DNA from 2 places in the Bacillus sp. GW821-FHT01G09 genome. Region 2 is predicted to be linked to the other one. Evidence: predicted binding sites of a transcription regulator. Region 2 holds the regulator's gene; the other holds the start of a gene.
The links. The regulator NrdR, encoded in region 2, represses ribonucleotide reductase genes. The targets are predictions, from matches to a motif close to AACACNATATATNGTGTT.
Positions count from the first base shown of each region.

Region 1: a site for NrdR is predicted at 3,822-3,839, ahead of nrdI (class Ib ribonucleoside-diphosphate reductase assembly flavoprotein NrdI). Genes of this name have one in related genera too.

Region 1 covers NZ_JBWKWL010000002.1:916,774-923,452, reverse strand. Annotated here, with positions in the region: gene AC07VD_RS09890 (hypothetical protein) at 1-268, opposite strand, end outside; gene nrdF (class 1b ribonucleoside-diphosphate reductase subunit beta) at 318-1,307, opposite strand; gene nrdE (class 1b ribonucleoside-diphosphate reductase subunit alpha) at 1,325-3,427, opposite strand; gene nrdI (class Ib ribonucleoside-diphosphate reductase assembly flavoprotein NrdI) at 3,387-3,779, opposite strand; gene AC07VD_RS09870 (hypothetical protein) at 4,023-4,253, opposite strand; gene AC07VD_RS09865 (YmzC family protein) at 4,335-4,607, opposite strand; gene hfq (RNA chaperone Hfq) at 4,803-5,024, opposite strand; gene miaA (tRNA (adenosine(37)-N6)-dimethylallyltransferase MiaA) at 5,064-6,008, opposite strand; gene AC07VD_RS09850 (YmaF family protein) at 6,108-6,521, opposite strand; gene ymaG (inner spore coat protein YmaG) at 6,610-6,679, shown strand, end outside.
Region 2 covers NZ_JBWKWL010000003.1:313,669-320,347, reverse strand. Annotated here, with positions in the region: gene AC07VD_RS12290 (glyceraldehyde-3-phosphate dehydrogenase) at 1-752, shown strand, start outside; gene speD (adenosylmethionine decarboxylase) at 991-1,371, shown strand; gene nrdR (transcriptional regulator NrdR) at 1,645-2,103, shown strand; gene dnaB (replicative helicase loading/DNA remodeling protein DnaB) at 2,218-3,636, shown strand; gene dnaI (primosomal protein DnaI) at 3,664-4,599, shown strand; gene AC07VD_RS12265 (TVP38/TMEM64 family protein) at 4,633-5,274, shown strand; gene ytxC (putative sporulation protein YtxC) at 5,353-6,198, shown strand; gene thrS (threonine--tRNA ligase) at 6,594-6,679, shown strand, end outside.

The DNA.
Region 1 (6,679 bases), on a different contig from region 2:
TGTGCAGTCGTGATTCACCGCCGCCAGCCAGCCGCTCGTAAAGAAAAACTTCATCTTCACGCTTAATGACGACATAAGGTATCGGCTGCTTGAAACGCGGATCTTCTTCTGCGTCCCCTCTTCTCATTTCACGATAGGCCGCTTCAATCTGAGCCATGATTTCGGCTACTCTGCTATCTTCACTGTACACGCCCTGGAAGGTTAAGCTTTCTTTCTTAAACACATCATCGCGCGGGGCAACTAAAATCATTTCGTCCATTTTTCCCATGGGTACTGCGTCCTCCTCATTTGAACCTTCAAGCCGAAAAGAGCAGATATTATATCTGCTCTTTTTCATCTTCAAAATAAAAGTCATCATCTTTGAGCGGCTCAACTGTCGCTTTTTTATAACCATTCCCCTTCATAGAGAAGAAGTCATGCGATTTTGTTTTTGTGTTTAATCCGTTTAATACGATCGGATTAATATCTTCCTCTTCGAAGTATGGATCAAATCCAAGATTCATCAGCGCTTTATTCGCATTATAGCGGATGAATTTCTTTACATCGTGTGAGAGTCCGACTTGATCGTACAAGTCCTCTGTATACTCAAGCTCATTTTCATATAACTGATTCAGAAGGTCGATCGCAAATTCACGAAGCTCTGCTTTTTTCTCTTCTGTCTGTTTATTATAAATTTCCTGAGCAAGGAGACCGACATACACGCCGTGAATCGCTTCGTCACGAAGGATCAGGTTAATGATCTCACCGCTTTGCATCAGTTTTCCTTGTCCGTAGAAATATAACGGATAATAGAAACCGCTGTAGAAAAGGAAGCTTTCCAGATAGACGGAAGCAACCATCGCTTTGAACAGTGAAATTTCATCATCTTTTTGAATGGCTTTGTAAAGCCCGACAATCATTTGCGCTTTTTTCTGCAAATATTTATTTTGTTTAACCCATTCAAATACTTCATTAATCGTTTCAGTCGGTGCAAGGGTCATGAAAATATTAGAGTACGACTTCGCATGGACAGCGTTCTCCATCATCGCCATAAAGTTCAGCACCGCTTTCCGCTGGTGGCCATCTACGTGTTCAGCCACAATCGGCATCCCCGTATTCCCCTGCTCTGTATCAAGAAGCGTAAGTCCGGCCAGTACCTTCATATAAGTGTCCTGCTCATTTTTTCCGAGGTACTTCCATGTGAGGAGATCGCCGTTTAAAGCAATCTCTTCCGGAAGCCAGAACTGTTTCACGTTTTGGTTATAGAACATTTGGGTAAAATCGTCTTCATGCTTTGACCAGTTTGCTGCGTCATAAATTTTTGTCACTATAAACTCTCCTTTAATCAAACAACACAAGAAAGGCAGCTGTCTTGCCCAGTATCTTTCGTTCTTGCATAGTAAATGGTTTTAATTCCTCTATGATGTGCATACAGATCGATTCGGTTTAAATCACGGGTCGTCATTGTGTCTTTTAAGAACAATGTAAAGCTGATTCCCTGATCAATGTGCTGCTGGATAGTGGCGATCATATCCACAACCTTGAACATGTCCATATCGTAGGCTTCTTTATAGAAGAACCAGTTATTAGATGCAAGCCCAGGCATTGGGTAGTACGTTTTTGAGTTGCCGTATGTTCGTTCTTCAATGCGTTCCATAATCGGCATAACAGACGCCGTACTTGATTGGACGTATGAGATAGAGCCTGTCGGCGCAATGCATAATCTGTAGCTGTGATACATACCGTGTTCAGCCACAAATGCTTTTAGCTTTTTCCAGTCCTCTGTCGTCGGGATATGCATACCCTCAAACAGATTAGCGATTTTTTCATATTTCGGTGAGAAATCAGTAGAAACGTATTTGTCAAAGTATTCACCTGTCGCATAGGTTGAGCCTTCATATTGATCAAACGTTTCACCCTTCTCTTTTGCGATTTCCGCAGAACGCTGGATGGAGTAGAAGTTCACCATCATAAAGAACGTGTTTGCAAAGTCACGCGCTTCCGGACTTTCATACGCAATGCCGTTTTGCGCAAGGTAGCCGTGAAGGTTCATAGCACCGAGGCCGATTGATTTCATCGCTTTGTTTGCCCGTCTTACAGCAGGCGCATTACGGATGTCAGTTGTTTCAGACACGTGTGTTAAAGAGTCTGTCGCAAGCTTGACTGTCTTTTCGATTGATTTATGCTCCATGACATTGAGAATGTTAAGCGAACCCAAGTTGCAGGAAATATCCAGACCGATTTCATCTTCTTCATCATAGTCTGTGTATGAAGAAACTTGAGATGCCTGCAGCACTTCAGAGCAAAGGTTAGAAAATTTGACCTTGGAAATATGGTTATTCGCATGCACTTTATTGACGTTATCTTGGAACATGATGTATGGATAGCCTGATTCAGAACGAAGCATCGCCAATTTTTCAAGCAGTTTCCGCGGGTTGATTTTTTCCTTTTTCACCCGAGGGTTGTCGACAAACTTGTCGTACATTTCGTTCATGTCCATCTCATCCATGTGCTGGCCGTACTCTTTATAAATCGTGTGCGGGTAGAATACATAAGCCGCTTTGTCCTCGCGTGCAAGCTCAACGAACTTATCCGGAATGACAACACCGATCGAAAGCGTTTTGACACGCACATCTTCATCCGCAGAAATCTTTTTCGTATCAAGAAAATCATTGATATCGCGGTGGAAAATGTTTAAATACGCCGCGCCGGATCCTTGTCTTTGTCCCATTTGGTCAGCGTAACGGAACGCGTTATCAAGAAGCTTCATGACGCCTACAACGCCTTTTGTCGCATTCTCAACATCTTTAATGGCTTCACCTTTCGCGCGAAGCTTGGACAGGTTAAGAGAAACCCCGCCGCCAAGCTTAGAAAGCTGCATGGAGATATCGATCGCTCTTGAAATGTCATTTAAAGAATCATTAACTTCGAGCAAGAAGCAGCTCACAAGTTCACCGCGGCGTTTTCTGCCGGCGTTCAAAAATGTCGGTGTGCTCGGCTGATATTCTTGATTGATCATCAGGTTTACATATTCTTTTGCTTTCTCAGTGTCGCCGTTAGCGAAGAACAGCGCAACAATTGAGATCCGGTCCTCATAACGCTCGAGGATTTTTTTCTTGTCATTCGTTTTCAAAGCATAGTCATTATAGAATTTAAACGCACTCATGAAGGAAGGAAAACGAAACTTCTTAGCGTAAGCTGTCTTAAACACTTCTTTAATGTCTTCAAAAGAATAAAGGCTTAAGAATTCCTCTTCGTAGTATTGGTTTTCAACCAAATAATCCAGCTTCTCTTTTAAATCGTGAAAGAAGACTGTGTTTTGATTGATATAATCTACAAAATAGCTATGTACAGCCTCTTTATCCTTATCAAACTGGAATTTTCCATCTTTTTGGATCATGATTTCGTTATTTAACTGGATCCATTTTGGCACTTGATTTTGTGACAACTCTTTCTACCTCCTGAGTAAACAATTCAACGTCTTTAGATGTGCCGCTGAGTTCAAATTTGTGCAAGATCGGCACCTGATATTGTCTTGAAATGGTATCGGCGCTTTTTGCAAAGTTATCGCCCCATACTTTGTTGCCGCTCGCAGCGACTCCTAATAAGAGATGGGCGTATTTTTCGAGAAATGATTGTGTTGATGCCGGTACCTGGCCGAAGTTTGTCGTGTAGGTGACCAAAACAAACGGAGTGTCCACGTGGTCCATTTCGTCCACCTTGCGTATCTGCTGAAAGCCTGTTTTATTCACAAACCGCTGAACATTCCCTGTTTTCGAATCAAATATGATTTGTACCACGTTTTATCACGACCTATCAAAAAATATGAATCTCTCATTACTAACACTATATATAGTATACTACCCTCTAGCAAAAACACAATATATAGATTCGTTTTTATGAAAAATTCATATTTTGATCAAATCAGGCAAATGGGCAGACTCATTAGGGCCCAAAAAAGAGAGCAGAACGAGAATCATCTCTCGTCCTACTCGGGGTGTCGTTTTTTAGCCGATGTTTATCATAACATGAAAAAAAACTGCTTAGTAGTCTAGATTTTTTTTTCTTAAGCTATCACAGCATTTTTCACTCTCTACTGTTTCTTCTATTTCAACATCCGCGCCGATCTCTTCTAAAACCGCCTTCAAAGCAGTGATAATTGACGCTTCTCTGATTAATTCTTTTCCGTTCACAATGATACTTGTTCCGTATTCATAGCAAGAATCATCTTCGCAAATTTCTTCCCAATGATTCACGATCACTTTATGCTTCATGTTTTCACCCTCTGTTTGATCTGTGTCTGTATTTAGTTTAGCGGCTGGAATCCGCTTTGTAAATTCGAATGCTTGTGAATTTTATTCAAGTTCATCATCCGCGTATTCTTTCTTCAGCTTTACCTCATTGCGGGACTCATTATACTCATAAATTTTGATATAGCCGTCCTCCATAACGCCAAAATGGTTATGTTCAAGTGGAAACGAGGTGGGCTGAGGCGTTTCATAGTCTGAATTGCCGCTGTCTGTTTCAATAATGGTATCTTGATTCCCGCACGCCCCGAACAGTAAAAAGACAGCTATCCATACAAGTGCAATCCTGATTCGTCTCAGTTCTGCTTCACTTTCAAACAAGGTCGATCACTCCTAAATTCATTTTATACATAATATACCATTTTCACTTCCGTATGTTGTTCTCATAAAAAAAGACCGTGCCTTGGCATGGTCAGCTTACACAAAAAGCTTGGAGCAAAAGTGGATTCATGTTAAAAATGGCCGCCGGGAACCCCCGGCAGCCTTTCCTCATGTCTTGACATGGCATTTTTTGATCTATTCGAGTTCAAGCTGGACGTTTTTTTGCGGCGCAAACGTTGAGATCGCATGTTTATATATAAGCTGCTGCTTACCTTCCGATTCCAACAATACGGTAAAGTTATCAAAGCCTTTCACCTGGCCCCGCAACTGAAAGCCGTTCAGCAAAAAAACAGTGACATACGTATTTTCTTTCCGGATTTGATTCAAAAACTGATCCTGAATATTAATCGGTTTCATGTTTCGTCCTCCTTGATTCTCTATATCATACAGTTTCGATTAAAATTCGAGTTTTCCTGCTATATGTGTGAAAATTTCCTTTTTTTTCAGCTCCATATCAACAGGCGGTGTCATATCGAACCATGTGACCTGCATTTTGTTGCGAAACCACGTCAGCTGGCGTTTCGCATACCGCCTCGAGTTCTGCTTTAGCTGTTCGACAGCATCGGAAAGTGTCACAAAACCGTCAAAATATGCATACAGCTCTTTATAGCCTATCGCCTGTATTGATTGACAGTCTCTCACGTTCTTGTCGTATAAGCGTTTCACTTCGGGAAGAAGGCCTGACTGCATCATCAAATCGACCCGCTGATTAATTCTTTCGTAAAGCGTGTCTCTATCCATTGTTAGGCCAATTAACACTGCATTGTACAGAAGTTCTCGTTTTTGTTCCTTCAAATGCTGGGACATCGTTTTTCCGGACGTATGTAAAATTTCCAGTGCGCGAATGACTCTTCTTGTATTATTCGGATGAATCGCAGCTGCTGCCTCGGGATCTGCTGCAGCAAGTTTGGCATGAAGAAAGTCAGCGCCTTCCCGCTCAGCGGCCATTTGCATGCTCTCTCGAAACACGGGATCATTTGCCTCTTCCGTAAATGTATAATCGTAAAGCACAGATTGTATATAAAGCCCTGTACCGCCGACAATCATCGGAAGCTTTCCTCTATTTGCAATCTCGCTGATTTTATTTCTTACTAAGCTTTGATAATCGGCAGTAGAGAAAGAGTCTTGGGGATCTAAAATGTCAATCAGATGATGGGGCACTCCCTCCATCTCCTGTTCGGTAATTTTAGCTGTTCCAATATCCATCCCTTTATAAATCTGCATCGAATCTCCGCTGATAATTTCCGCGTTTAAGGATTTGGCTAGCTGAATACTTAAATTGGTTTTCCCCACTGCCGTCGGTCCGACTAAAATGACAACGGGCTGCTTCGTATTATTCAATATGTATCACTCTCTTTTATAAATCTCCCCCCATTATAGCATTCAACATGGACAACCACCTATCCATTTTGCCCTTTTTTTGCATCGGTAAACATCCTTCTACCAGCCGAGCGGCTCATTGCCGACAATTTCCCTTGTCTTTCCTTTCAGGGTATGACGATGCGTTTTTCTTCTGTCATCTCCGGGATCGTACACAACCCCTCCGTACTGGATCTCAATCGGCTCGTTATAGGCCAGATACGTCGTTTCTTCGATTTCATGATAATGTGTGCCATCTGCTAAAGGAATCGCCGGTCCTGAGATTCCGTAATACCGATGAAAATGGCCGTTTTCAAATGAAGTGATCCCTGTATAGTAATGTGTATGCTGATCGGTATTTGATCCGTTTGCCGGCTGAGTAAACCCTTCGATGAGATGATAATGGCCCTGTTCTCTCGTTGTTTTGACATGATAAGCATGTGCGTGGGGCGGTGCTTTTGACCAGTCAGACTGATACAGGCCCAATGTGTTCACATCCTCCTTTTCCTCGATTCGCCCAATCAAATCCGGGCAGGGTGAATACACTGCATCATCTACACTTTATTACAGGAGGAAAGAAAACATGAACGAGTTAGAGCATTTCAGCCCTGAAGATACAAGAATATTTGGAAGACCGTTCGGATTCGGGAGAC
Region 2 (6,679 bases):
ACATAGTCGTCGAAGCAACAGGGAAGTTTAATGCTAAAGATAAAGCGATGGGCCATATAGAAGCAGGTGCAAAAAAAGTGATTTTGACCGCTCCGGGAAAAAATGAAGACGTTACCATTGTGATGGGCGTAAATGAGGACCAATTCGACGCTGAGCGCCATGTCATTATTTCAAATGCGTCATGCACGACAAATTGCCTTGCGCCTGTTGTAAAAGTACTGGATGAAGAGTTTGGCATTGAGAGCGGTCTGATGACTACAGTTCATGCGTATACGAATGACCAAAAAAATATTGATAACCCGCACAAAGATTTGCGCCGGGCGCGGGCTTGCGGTGAATCCATCATTCCGACAACAACAGGAGCGGCAAAGGCGCTTTCGCTTGTGCTGCCGCATCTGAAAGGAAAACTTCACGGCCTCGCCTTGCGTGTCCCTGTTCCGAACGTCTCATTGGTTGATCTCGTTGTTGATCTGAAAACGGATGTTACGGCTGAAGAAGTAAACGAGGCATTTAAACGCGCTGCCAAAACGTCGATGTACGGTGTACTTGATTACTCAGATGAACCGCTCGTTTCGACTGATTATAATACGAATCCGCATTCAGCGGTCATTGACGGGCTTACAACAATGGTAATGGAAGACAGGAAAGTAAAGGTGCTGGCGTGGTATGACAACGAATGGGGCTACTCCTGCAGAGTTGTTGATCTGATCCGCCATGTAGCGGCACGAATGAAACATCCGTCTGCTGTATAAAATAAGGTCATGGACACATTTTAAAGAAAAAACCCTTAACAGCATATTTCTGAAAAAACGCACCTTGCAAATTAGACTTAAACACAGTATACTATTTTTCGTGAACTTCTTGCTTGAGACTGTTTCGGAATTACTTAAAGGGTTAGGACCTCTCCGGACTAACTTTCCCCCGTGGTAAATGGCCGACCCAGTTGTTGGAATTTCACTTTTTAATTCTTGTTAAGGGGGGTCCATGACTATGGAAACAATGGGGCGTCACGTTATCTCCGAGCTATGGGGATGCGATTTTGATAAGCTGAATGACATGGATTTTATTGAAAAAACGTTTGTAAATGCTGCTCTAAAATCAGGTGCTGAGGTGCGCGAGGTTGCATTTCACAAATTTGCACCGCAAGGCGTAAGCGGAGTTGTGATTATTTCTGAATCACACTTAACGATTCACAGTTTTCCTGAGCACGGATATGCGAGCATTGATGTTTATACTTGTGGAGACTTAGATCCTAATGTCGCTGCTGATTACATTGCAGAGGCATTACATGCTGATACAAGAGAAAACATTGAAATACCAAGAGGAATGGGGCCTGTGCAAATTAAACAGGCGCAAGCGAAAGTACTATAAAGTAAATTGCGAACACAAAGGGAGCTGAAGCTAGAAAGCCATTATGCGCTTTTTAGCTTATGCTCCTTTTATTTTTATAAAGAAACGAGAGTGTCAGCTTTTTCTTTTTTCATTTTTTTTGTAAAATAAGAAAGAGATTTTCACAAACCACCTAATGCTATAGAAACAAATTTAACAACGGCTCTCCCGACAGATGCTGTCACATCTATTTTTAAAAGGCGGAGGCTGCCGAAAATACATTGCAGGGAACGATATAGTTGGGAGCTGATTTTATTGAAATGTCCTTCATGCCAGCATAACGGAACACGAGTCCTTGATTCACGGCCTGTGGATGACGGAAAGTCGATTCGCCGAAGACGCGAGTGCGAATCCTGCCACTACCGGTTTACGACCTTTGAGAAAGTGGAGGAAACCCCGCTCATCGTCGTGAAAAAAGAAGGTGTGCGTGAGGAATTCAGCAGAGAAAAAATGCTGCGCGGCCTCATAAAAGCATGTGAAAAAAGGCCTGTTTCACTCAAAACGCTTGAAGACATGTGCTTTGATATTGAAAAAGAGCTTCGCAATCAAGGCTGCTCCGAAGTGAAGAGTGAGCTCGTCGGAGAAATGGTCATGGACCGGCTGGCTAAGATTGACGAAGTCGCATATGTACGGTTCGCGTCCGTCTATCGGCAGTTTAAAGATATAAACGTCTTTATCGACGAATTAAAAGACTTAATAAAGAAAGAGCGTTAAAAGAGCTAAGAGGATTCTTCTAGCTCTTTTCTCATGTGCAAAATTGGCATTTGATAGATATAAGAAACGGTGTAAAATGAAAGGTAGAAACAAATTCGGAAGGTTTGAGAATGTATGGCTGACTATTGGAAAGATGTACTGCCTGTAGATCCGTATGTGGTTAAAAGCAGATCGATGCTGCAGGATATTGACAGACAAATTATTACACAACTGTACCAGCCCTTAATCGGCCCTGTTGCATTCTCTCTTTATATGACATTGTGGGGAGAGCTTGAACAAAACCGTCTGTGGGGCGGAGAGTCCACACATAGACAGCTGATGGGGATGACACAGTCCAACTTAAAAACGATCCATCAGGAACAGGGGAAGCTCGAGGGCATCGGATTGCTGAAAGTATATATGAAAGAATCCGAGCGGCAGGAGCGCCTCTTTATATATGAACTCCTTCCGCCGCTCAGACCAAATGAATTTTTTGAAGACGGAATGCTGAATGTTTTTCTGTATAATAGAGTCGGAAAAACGAAATATCAGCAATTAAAACAATTTTTTACGCACCCGGCCATTTCAGAAGATGCGAAGGACATTACGCGGCCGTTTAATCACGCGTTTGAATCGCTGCAGCCGAGTGAATGGAAGCTCACATCCGATATGGAGGAAACGGTAAGGCTTGCCGAGGGGTCCGAGTATACTTCTGTCGGACAGTCTCCGTCCTACACCATAACGGAGGATGTGTTTGATTTTGATTTGTTTTTAGCGGGACTTTCTGAGACGATGATTCCGAGAAAAGCGATGACCCAGCAGGTGCGGGACACAATCAAAAAGCTTTCTTACCTGTACGGAATTGACCCTTTGCAAATGCAAAACGTTGTGATGAGCGCAATTGATGAGCGTGACGTCATTACGACGGAGGCTTTAAGAAAAGCGGCGAGCGACTGGTATCAAATTGAAAGAAACGGACAGCTGCCCGATTTGGTGGAAAAAACACAGCCGGTGCATCTGCGTGAAGGCGAAAAACCGGCAGAAGAGGATTCTCTGGATGGGAAGCTGATCGCATTGCTGGAGGCGATTTCCCCGAAGAAGCTTCTGCAGGACATTGCTGACGGAACAGAGCCGTCAAAAGCTGATCTGAAGATCATAGAAGAAATTATGTTCGAACAGAAGCTCGAGCCAGGCGTCACAAATGTGTTAATTTATTATGTCATGCTGAAAACCGACATGAAGCTGTCCAAAAACTATATCCAAAAAATCGCTTCGCATTGGGCACGCAAAAAGGTGAAAACGGTCAGGGAAGCGATGAAGCTCGCAATAGAAGAAAACCGCCAGTACCTTGAATGGGCTGAGGGAAAAACAAAGTCTTCGAAACGAAACCAAAAAGTGATTCGTGAAGAAAAGCTTCCTGATTGGATGACAGAAAAGGAAACAGCGTCCGATTCAGAATCCGGACAGCAGAAGCTGCATCCGCAGGATTTGGAAGAACAGAAGAAAAAAATGATGGAAGAAATGCAAAAACTGAAAAAATACTCTGCCTATTAAAGACAGAGATGCGGGGTGAAGGAATAGATGGAACCAATCGGCCGTTCCCTGCAGGGCGTAACCGGCAGGCCGGATTTCCAAAAACGTCTTGAACAAATGAAGGAAAAAGTCATGAAAGATCAAGATGTTCAAGCATTTTTGAAGGAAAACGAAGAAGTGATTGACCAAAAAATGATCGAAAAGAGCTTAAATAAGCTTTATGAATATATCGAACAAAGCAAGAATTGCTCCTATTGTTCGGAAGATGAAAACTGCAACAATTTGTTGGAGGGCTACCATCCGAAGCTTGTTGTCAATGGGCGGTCTATTGATATCGAGTATTATGAATGTCCAGTCAAACGGAAGCTCGACCAGCAGAAGAAACAAAAGTCTCTTATGAGAAGCATGTATATCCAGCAGGATCTTCTCGGAGCGACGTTCCAGCAAGTTGATATCAGTGACCCAAGCAGGCTCGCGATGTTTCAGCATGTTACAGACTTTCTGAAAAGCTATAATGAGACGGGAAAAGGGAAAGGATTATATTTATACGGGAAATTCGGGGTAGGAAAAACGTTTATGCTCGCTGCGATTGCCAATGAGCTGGCGGAAAAAGAGTATTCTTCCATGATTGTCTATGTGCCTGAATTTGTGAGAGAGCTTAAGAATTCGCTGCAAGACCAGACATTGGAAGAGAAGCTCAATATGGTAAAGACCACACCCGTATTGATGCTTGATGACATCGGAGCAGAATCAATGACAAGCTGGGTAAGGGATGAAGTCATCGGAACGGTGCTTCAGCACAGAATGTCCCAGCAGCTGCCTACTTTCTTTTCTTCTAATTTCTCACCTGACGAGCTGAAGCATCATTTTACGTATTCGCAAAGGGGGGAAAAGGAAGAAGTAAAAGCGGCAAGATTAATGGAGCGGATATTATATTTGGCTGCTCCGATCCGCCTTGACGGAGAAAACCGCCGCCATCCGTAACTGCTGCGGTTCAAAGGGGAAGGAACTGAGGGTATGAAACGAAAAACCGCTTTTAAATGGCTGGCAGTGCTGGCAGGTGCAGGTTTAATCTTTTGGGGAAATAAAAAATATTTGAATGTATCGCCGAAAGAGATCAGGGTATGGGTATTGTCGTTCGGAGTCTTTGCACCTCTGATGTTTATCGGGATATCCATCGTCAGGCCACTTGTTTTATTTCCGGTATCTGTTATTTCAATAGCTGGCGGACTTGCGTTTGGCCCGCTTCTCGGTACGCTTTATACGTTATTCGGTTCGATGTGCGCTTCAGCTGTTTCGTTTTTTGCGGCCGGTTTGTTTTCGGCGAAAAAGAACGGGCATTACGAAAGGCTTGAAGCCATACAGAAGCAAATGGAGGATAACGGATTTTTCTATATCTTTCTTTTGAGAATCCTGCCGATCAATTTTGATTTCGTCAGCTATGCGGCAGGCCTTTCCAATGTCAAAGCGCTGCCGTATTTTGCCGCAACGGCTGTGGGAATCATCCCTGGGACGATTGCGCTTAATGTGCTGGGTGCGAGCTTTTTGGCTGGTAATCTGCCCGCTTTCTTTATGGTGCTCGCTTTGTATATCGTGTTTATCTCACTGCCATTTATCTTCAGAAAGAAAATGCAAAACTTGTTCCAGGAATCAAATTAAGATTTGCCAATGACCTTTACGTCTATTTTAAAAACATCCCCCATATACTTGTAACAGATGCCGTAAGGGGGGACAAACATGCTTGAAATAATCTTTGAAGATGACCATGATGCAGCCGCTTTTTTACATCTCATTCAGCATTCGGACGATCGGAACAATATCATTGTCCGTGAAGGCATACGAAAAATCGGGATTGAAAAAGCGAATCCGGCTTTTCCTATTCAGCGTTTTATGGAGCCGATTCTGGTCAAATTTTTTTTGGAATGCAAAGAAGACGAGCATATGCTGTCATTGATTGAGGAAACGTATTGTTTCACGGATCAGGATGAACAGCAGCAAATCCTTCAGCTCGCACACAGTATTATTGAAGGTGAAGCAGACGATCTTCCGTTTGAGCCGCTGAAGCTTTCACGGAAACAATCAATTTTGGATGAACTCCAAACGATCTGTTTAGAGGAAGGAGTATTTTACATTCGCTCCTTCCAGACCTTCCGACTTGGATCATACTATAAGCAGCTGAGAGATATTACAGAAGCAGCGATTGATGAATATAAAATGGAACAGGAATATCAAAACTTTATTCAAACACTCAGAGACTATGTAAACGCCAAACAGCCGCGAATCAAAAAAGTGCATATTGTCCATGATGGTTCCTTTACATTATGGGAGCTGCGCTATGTGCCGGAACGGGAAAAAATGAAATACATAGACAGGAGATTTGTCCGGGATCATCCTATGTATATTGATTCTCATTTGCTCGCGCCGCTGATTTCCATTGCGCCTGATGAAGTCGTGCTTTATACCGACCAGCCTGAGCACATGATGGCAAGGACCATTCAAAACGTATTTCAAGAGAGAGTGGAAATGCTCCCGCTGCACGCTTTTGCAGATGCAGAAATACCGGTGAAGCACTCGGAAGGATGAGGGCCGGCAGCCTGTCTATATAAGGCTGTCGGTTTAAAAAAGGAAACGCGATCGTGTTGATTTTTTGGATTGAACAATTTATAATACATAGGAGATTAAGAAAGACACACGTATTGATAAGGACACGAAGGAATGATACCGGCTCAAAGAGAGGGAAGCCCTGGCTGCAAGCTTCCCAGCTAAGGACCATTCGCTTTACCGCCTTTGAACTTCAGCTGTGAACCTCTTGAAAAGGAACAGTAATGGCTGACGGGAACTCCCGTTACAGAGCTTAGAGCCGCAGGTGCCGTGTATTGGCTTTGCGGAAAAAAGGGTGGAACCACGATTCCGTTTATTCAACCTCGTCCCTTTCATAGGGGGCGGGGTTTTTATATGCAAAAAAAGGAGTGACAAAGATGTCAGATATGGTAAAAATCACATTTCCTGATGGAGCAGTCAAGGAGTTTGCGAAAGGAACAACAACAGAAGATATCGCGGCATC